2 linked regions of the Alloyangia pacifica genome follow. The protein of the gene in region 1 interacts with the protein of each later gene in a pairwise test. Links are inferred from orthologs where the notes say so. Each region holds a gene or a part of one and is shown on either strand. Other genes may lie near its edges.

What was found.
Region 2: the proteins of CEW88_RS11220 (region 1) and abc-f interact in binary tests that used the Escherichia coli proteins (3 or more experiments, as listed by UniProt). The link is inferred for Alloyangia pacifica from one-to-one orthologs.

What each region holds. Positions count from the first base shown.
Region 1 is NZ_CP022189.1:2,329,805-2,333,673, forward strand. What follows is about bases 256-3,813. They hold CEW88_RS11220 (2-oxoglutarate dehydrogenase E1 component), read left to right. Parts: upstream 256-643; coding sequence 644-3,613; downstream 3,614-3,813. Other genes in these bases: sucD (succinate--CoA ligase subunit alpha), read left to right, coding at 256-500; odhB (2-oxoglutarate dehydrogenase complex dihydrolipoyllysine-residue succinyltransferase), read left to right, coding at 3,618-3,813. Also shown: more of sucD, read left to right, coding at 1-255; more of odhB, read left to right, coding at 3,814-3,869. UniProt on the Escherichia coli protein: E1 component of the 2-oxoglutarate dehydrogenase (OGDH) complex which catalyzes the decarboxylation of 2-oxoglutarate, the first step in the conversion of 2-oxoglutarate to succinyl-CoA and CO(2).
Region 2 is NZ_CP022189.1:1,325,501-1,328,760, forward strand. The notes cover bases 117-3,065. They hold abc-f (ribosomal protection-like ABC-F family protein), read right to left. Parts: upstream 2,547-3,065; coding sequence 687-2,546; downstream 117-686. Other genes in these bases: CEW88_RS06370 (MarC family protein), read right to left, coding at 117-635; ndk (nucleoside-diphosphate kinase), read left to right, coding at 2,866-3,065. Also shown: more of CEW88_RS06370, read right to left, coding at 9-116; more of ndk, read left to right, coding at 3,066-3,260. UniProt on the Escherichia coli protein: Genetic data indicate it may be involved in ribosome assembly or function.

The sequences.
Region 1 (3,869 bases):
CCCCCGACGCCTGCAAGATCGGCATCATGCCCGGCCACATCCACAAGCGTGGCTCGGTCGGCGTGGTCTCGCGCTCGGGCACGCTGACCTATGAAGCCGTGAAGCAGACCACCGACATGGGCCTCGGCCAGTCGACGGCCGTCGGCATCGGCGGCGACCCCATCAAGGGCACCGAGCACATCGACGTGCTGGACATGTTCCTCGACGATCCGGAAACCCAGTCGATCATCATGATCGGTGAGATCGGTGGTTCGGCGGAAGAGGAAGCCGCTGAGTTCCTCGCCGAGCAAAAGAAAAAGGGCCGCTGGAAGCCGACCGCCGGTTTCATCGCGGGCCGCACCGCTCCTCCGGGACGCCGTATGGGCCACGCTGGCGCGATCGTCGCCGGTGGCAAGGGCGACGCCGAGTCCAAGATCGAGGCGATGAAATCCGCCGGCATCGTGGTCGCGGACAGCCCGGCTACGCTTGGTGAGGCTGTAATGAAGGCCATCAAAGCCTAAGTAGAACTCAGCGGGGCGGCATTGCCCGCCCCGCGCCCCCGCAAGGGTTCCGGCCCGAACACCGCCCGGAGCATCATGACGGGGGCCTTTCCCGAAGGCCCCCTCCTGCTGCTTCAACGATCGGTCAGAAAGGAATACGCGCGATGACGGATCAAGGCTCGAATGACCAGTTCCACGCCCTCAGCTTCATGCAGGGTGCGAACGCGGAATATCTCGAACAGATGTACGCCCGCTACGCGAACGACCCCTCCGCGGTGGACGAGGCGTGGAACGAGTTCTTCAAACAGCTCGGCGACGACGAGACCAGCGTGAAGGCCGAGGCGCAGGGCGCCTCCTGGGAGCGCGCCGACTGGCCGCCGACCCCGAACGACGACCTCACCGCCGCGATCACCGGCGAGTGGCCGCTGATGCCCGTCGCCGAGACCAAGGGCGCCGGCAAGAAGATCGCCGAGAAAGCCACCGAGAAGGGCGTCGCGGTCACCGACGATCAGATCAAGCGGGCAGTGCTCGACTCGATCCGAGCGCTGATGATCATCCGCGCGCACCGGATCCGCGGCCACCTCGCCGCCGATCTCGACCCGCTGGGCCTGCACGGCAAGGATCCGCACCCCGAGCTTGACCCCAAGGCCTACGGCTTCACCGAGGCCGACATGGACCGCCCGATCTTCATCGACAACGTGCTCGGCCTGCAGGTCGCCTCGATGCGCGAGATCATGGGCGTGCTCAAGCGCACCTACTGCGGCACCTTCGCGCTGCAGTACATGCACATCTCGGACCCCGAACAATCCGCCTGGCTCAAGGAGCGCATCGAGGGCTACGGCAAGGAAGTGAAATTCACCCGTGAGGGCCGCAAGGCGATCCTCAACAAGATGGTGGAAGCCGAGGGCTTCGAGAAGTTCCTGCACGTCAAGTACATGGGCACCAAGCGCTTCGGCCTCGACGGCGGCGAGTCGCTGATCCCCGCGATGGAGCAGATCATCAAGCGCGGCGGCAGCCTCGGCATCAAGGAAATCGTCTTCGGCATGCCGCACCGCGGCCGCCTGTCGGTGCTCGCCAACGTGCTGCAAAAGCCCTACCGCGCGATCTTCAACGAATTCCAGGGCGGCTCGTTCAAGCCCGAGGACGTGGACGGCTCCGGCGACGTGAAATACCACCTCGGCGCCTCTTCGGACCGCGAGTTCGACGGCAACAAGGTGCACCTGTCGCTGACCGCCAACCCCTCGCACCTCGAGGCGGTGAACCCGGTGGTTCTGGGCAAGGTCCGCGCCAAGCAGGACCAGCTCGGCGACACCGAGCGCACGCAGGTGCTGCCCGTGCTGCTGCATGGCGACGCGGCTTTTGCCGGCCAGGGCGTCGTGGCCGAGTGCTTTGCGCTCTCGGGCCTGCGCGGCCACCGCACCGGCGGCACCATCCACATCGTGGTGAACAACCAGATCGGCTTCACCACCGCGCCGCACTTCTCGCGCTCCTCGCCCTACCCCACCGACAACGCGCTGGTGGTCGAGGCGCCGATCTTCCACGTCAACGGTGACGACCCCGAGGCCGTGGTCCACGCCGCCAAGGTGGCGATCGAGTTCCGCCAGAAGTTCGGCAAGGACGTGGTCATCGACATGTTCTGCTACCGTCGGTTCGGTCACAACGAGGGCGACGAGCCCATGTTCACCAACCCGATCATGTACAAGAAGATCAAGCAGCAGAAGACCACGCTGACGCTCTACACCGATCGCCTCGTCAAGGACGGTCTCATCCCCGAGGGCGAGATCGAGGACATGAAGGCGGCCTTCCAGGCGCACCTCAACGAGGAGTTCGAGGCCGGCAAGACCTACAAGCCGAACAAGGCAGACTGGCTTGACGGCCGCTGGTCGCACCTCGACGCGCAGAAGGAAGGCAACTACCAGCGCGGCGAGACGGCGATCGCGCCCGAGACCATGGCCGATGTCGGCAAGGGGCTGACCACCGTCCCCGAGGGCTTCCCGCTGCACAAGACCGTGGGCCGCTTCCTCGACGCGCGCTCGAAGATGTTCGAGACCGGTGAGGGCTTCGACTGGGCCACCGGCGAGGCACTGGCCTTCGGCTCGCTGCTGACCGAGGGCTACCCGGTCCGCCTCGCGGGGCAGGACTCCACCCGCGGCACCTTCTCGCAGCGGCACTCGGGCCTCATCAACCAGGACAACGAAGAGCGCTACTACCCGCTCAACAACATCCGCGAGGGCCAAGCCCGCTACGAGGTCATCGACTCGGCGCTGTCGGAATACGCGGTCTCGGGCTTCGAATACGGCTACTCGCTGGCCGAGCCCAACTCGCTCGTGCTCTGGGAAGCCCAGTTCGGCGACTTCGCCAACGGCGCGCAGATCATGTTCGACCAGTTCATCTCGTCGGGTGAATCGAAGTGGCTGCGCATGTCGGGCCTCGTGTGCCTGCTGCCGCACGGCTACGAAGGCCAGGGCCCCGAGCACAGCTCGGCCCGCCTCGAGCGCTTCTTGCAGATGTGCGGCCAGGACAACTGGATCGTGGCCAACGTCACGACCCCGGCCAACTACTTCCACATCCTGCGCCGCCAGCTGCACCGCAGCTACCGCAAGCCGCTGATCATGATGACGCCGAAATCGCTTCTGCGTCACAAGCTGGCGGTTTCCGAAGCCAAGGACTTCGTCACCGGCTCCTCGTTCCACCGCGTCCTCTGGGACAGCGCGGAATCGGGCGAGAGCGCGACCAAGCTGGTGGCCGACGACAAGATCAAGCGCGTCGTGATGTGCTCGGGCAAAGTCTATTACGACCTGCTCGAAGAGCGCGACGCCCGCGGCATCGACGATGTCTACCTGTTGCGGATCGAGCAGTTCTATCCCTTCCCGGCGATCTCGCTGGTCAAGGAGCTGGAACGCTTCAAGGGCGCCGAGATGGTGTGGTGCCAGGAAGAGCCCAAGAACCAGGGCGCCTGGACCTTCATCGAGCCCAATATCGAATGGGTGCTTGGCCGGATCGACGCCACGCACAAGCGGCCGGTCTACGTCGGCCGCGCCACCTCGGCCTCGCCCGCCACGGGTCTGGCCAGCCAGCACAAGGCACAGCAAGAGGCGCTTGTGAACGAAGCGCTGACCATCGAAGGGAAATGAAGCGATGACGACCGAAGTGCGCGTCCCCACGCTGGGCGAATCCGTGACCGAAGCCACGGTGGCCACCTGGTTCAAGAAGCCCGGTGACTCCGTCGCCGTGGACGAGATGCTCTGCGAGCTCGAGACCGACAAGGTGACCGTCGAGGTTCCCTCCCCGGTCGCCGGTGTGCTCGCCGACATCGTGGCCAAGGAAGGCGACACCGTGGGCGTCGACGCCCTGCTCGCCAATGTCACCTCCGCGGGCGAAGCCGGCGCC
Region 2 (3,260 bases), 1.0 Mb from region 1 along the record:
TGCGAGTCTCAGCCGAAAACGCCCGACCAGTCTATGCCGCGGATGCCGTCGATGACGAATTGCACCGCGAGCGCCGCCAGCAACATGCCGAAGAGCCGGGTGACGACGACGATCCCCACGTGGCCCAGAGCGCGCTCGATGGGGCCGGCGACGAAGAAGCAGGCGAGGGTCATCAGCAGCACGATCACCAGCACGCCGAGGATCATCGCGGTCTCGAGCGGACCGGGTGAATGTCCGACCAGCAGGATGATCGTGGCGATGGCACCGGGGCCGGCGATCAGCGGGATGGCGATGGGGAAGATCGACGGATCGGGCATGACCTCGTCCTCGACCTTGTCTTCGCGCCGCTTGGTGCGGCGCTCGAAGAGCATGTCGAGCGCGGTGATGAACAGCAGCAGCCCGCCCGAGATGCGGAAGGCCGACATGGAAATGCCGATGAATCCGAGCACCGCCTCGCCGAAGAAGGCGAAGAGCATGAGGATCGCCAGCGCGGTGATGCAGGCCCGGATCCCGACCGCGCGCCGATGCGCGGCATCGGCGCCCTGGGTCAGCGCGATGAAGACCGGGGTCAGCCCGATGGGGTCGATCACCACGAAAAGCGTGGCGAAGGCGCTGATGATCAAGGCCATGTCCATGGGTACTGGCTAGGGCCTCGCGCGGGCGCTGTCCAGAAAAAGCCTGCCGGCTCAGCCGGCTTCCGCCGTTTCGAGCTTCTCCATTGCCGCTTCCCAGAGCGCCTCGGCGCGGCGCAGCCCGTCCATGACTTCGGCGTACTTGCGGTTCCAGGTCTCCAGCTCGCCCGCTCGGGTCGCCTCGTAGAGCTCGGGGTTGGCGAGCTTGGAGGCAAGCTTCTCGCGCATCTCCTCGATCTTGGCGACGCGCTCTTCGCACTTGCGCGCCTCCGAGCGCAGCGCGAGGACCTCGTCACGGCTGGCGCGCTTCGGCTTCGGCGCGGCCTTTTCGGCCTTGGCGGGCTTTGCCGGCTTGTCCTGCGTCAGCAGCATCTTGCGGTAGGCCTCGAGGTCTTCCTCGTAGGGGGTCACCGTGCCGTCCTTGACCAGCCACAGACGGTCGGCAACCAGCCCCAGCAGGTGCATGTCGTGCGAGACAAGGATCACCGCGCCGGAATAGGCGGTCAGCGCCTCGACCAGCGCTTCGCGGCTCTCGATGTCGAGGTGGTTGGTCGGCTCGTCGAGGATCAGCATGTGCGGCGCATCGAGCGTTGCCAGCAGCAGCGACAGGCGCGCCTTCTGCCCGCCCGAGAGGCGCCCGACCTCGGTCTCGGCCTGGTTGGCACCGAGGCCGAAGCCCGCCAGCTGCGCGCGCAGCTTCGAGGGGGCACTGTCGGGACGCTCGCGCTGCAGGTGCTGCAGGGGCGTTTCGTCGAGGTGCAACTCGTCGACCTGGTGCTGGGCGAAATAGCCGATGCGCAATTTCGAACTGGACGTCATCTTGCCGTCCATCAGCGCCAAACGCCCGGAAAAGAGCTTCGACAGTGTCGACTTGCCCTGGCCGTTGCGGCCGAGCAGCGCGATGCGGTCGTCCTGGTCGATGCGCAGCGAGAGCTTGCGCAGCACCACCTTGTCGCCATAGCCGGTGGAGGCATTCTCCAGCGCCAGGATCGGCGGCGAGAGTTCGTCGGGCTGCGGGAAGGTGAAGACGCGCTTGGCGGCCTCCTCGGGCGGGGTGATCCGCTCCATCTTCTCCAGCATCTTCACGCGTGCCTGCGCCTGACGGGCCTTGGAGGCCTTGGCGCGGAAGCGGTCGACGAAGCTCTGCAGGTGGGCGCGGCGCTCGTCCTGCTTCTTGGCCGCTGCCGCGAGCACGGCGCGGCGTTCGGCGCGGGTGCGCGCGAAGGTGTCGTAATTGCCCTGGTAGAGCACCAGCTTGCGCTCCTCGAGGTGGAGGATCGCGCCGACGGCCCGGTTCAACAGGCCGCGATCGTGGGAGATCACGATCACCGTGTGCGGGTAGCTCTGCAGGTAGCTCTCGAGCCAGAGCGCCCCTTCGAGGTCGAGGTAGTTGGTCGGCTCGTCGAGGAGCAGCAGGTCAGGCTCGGCAAAGAGAACGCCGGCGAGCGCAACGCGCATCCGCCAGCCGCCCGAGAAGTCCGAGCAGGGGCGCTGTTGGGCCGCCTCGTCGAAGCCGAGGCCCTTGAGGATCGTCGCGGCGCGCGCCTCGGCGGACCAGGCGTCGATGTCCGCGAGACGGGTCTGGATGTCGGCGATGCGGTGCGGGTCGGTGGCGGTCTCGGCCTCGGCCATCAGCGAGGCGCGCTCGAGGTCGCAGGCCAGCACGGTCTCGATCAGGGAGACATCCGAGGCAGGCGCCTCCTGCGCCACGCCGCCGATCTTGGCGCGGGCGGGCAGCTCGATCTCGCCGCCATCGAGCGTGAGCTCGCCGCGGATGAGCCGGAAGAGCGTGGTCTTGCCCGCGCCGTTGGGACCGACGAGGCCAACCTTGTGGCCCGCGGGAATCACGGCGGAGGCCTCCTCGAGCAGAGGGCGGCCTTCGACGGAATAGGAGATGTCTCGAATACTCAGCATGGCGCCGCCATAGCAGAGCCTTCGGGCGGGCAACATCCCCCTTCGTGCATATCGCGCTTGCCCGGCGTTTCTGCCTACGCCGATGACGCGATGTGCGTATTTGGAAAGGGAAGAAAGGTGGCACTGCCTAGCGTCTTGTCTTTCCAAAATGCGCCGGGGTGAATTGGCCGTGGGACAAGAGGGGCAGAGCCCCTTTCTGCCTGTGGAAGAGGCAGCGGGGGCCACGGGGTCTTCCCAATTCCTCAACCCCATGGTAACGCCCCCACCAGAGAATGCTGGCCGGGCCGTTGCCCGGCCTTGTGACATTGGAGAGACCAAAATGGCCGTCGAACGCACCCTTTCGATCATCAAGCCCGACGCAACCCGCCGCAACCTGACCGGCAAGATCAACGCCAAGTTCGAGGAAGCGGGCCTGCGCATCGTTGCGCAGAAGCGCATCCAGCTGACCCCGGCGCAGGCTGGCGAGTTCTACAAGGTGCACGCCGAGCGCCCGTTCTACGGCGAGCTGTGCGAATTCATGGCCTCCGAGCCGGTTGTCGTGCAGGTGCTGGAAGGCGAAGGCGCGATCGCCAAGAACCGTGAAGTGATGGGCGCCACCAACCCGGCCGACGCCGCAGAGGGCACCATCCGCGCAGAGTTCGCCGAGTCGGTCGGCGAGAACTCGGTGCACGGCTCGGACGCTCCGGAAACCGCGGCCGAAGAAATCGCCTATTT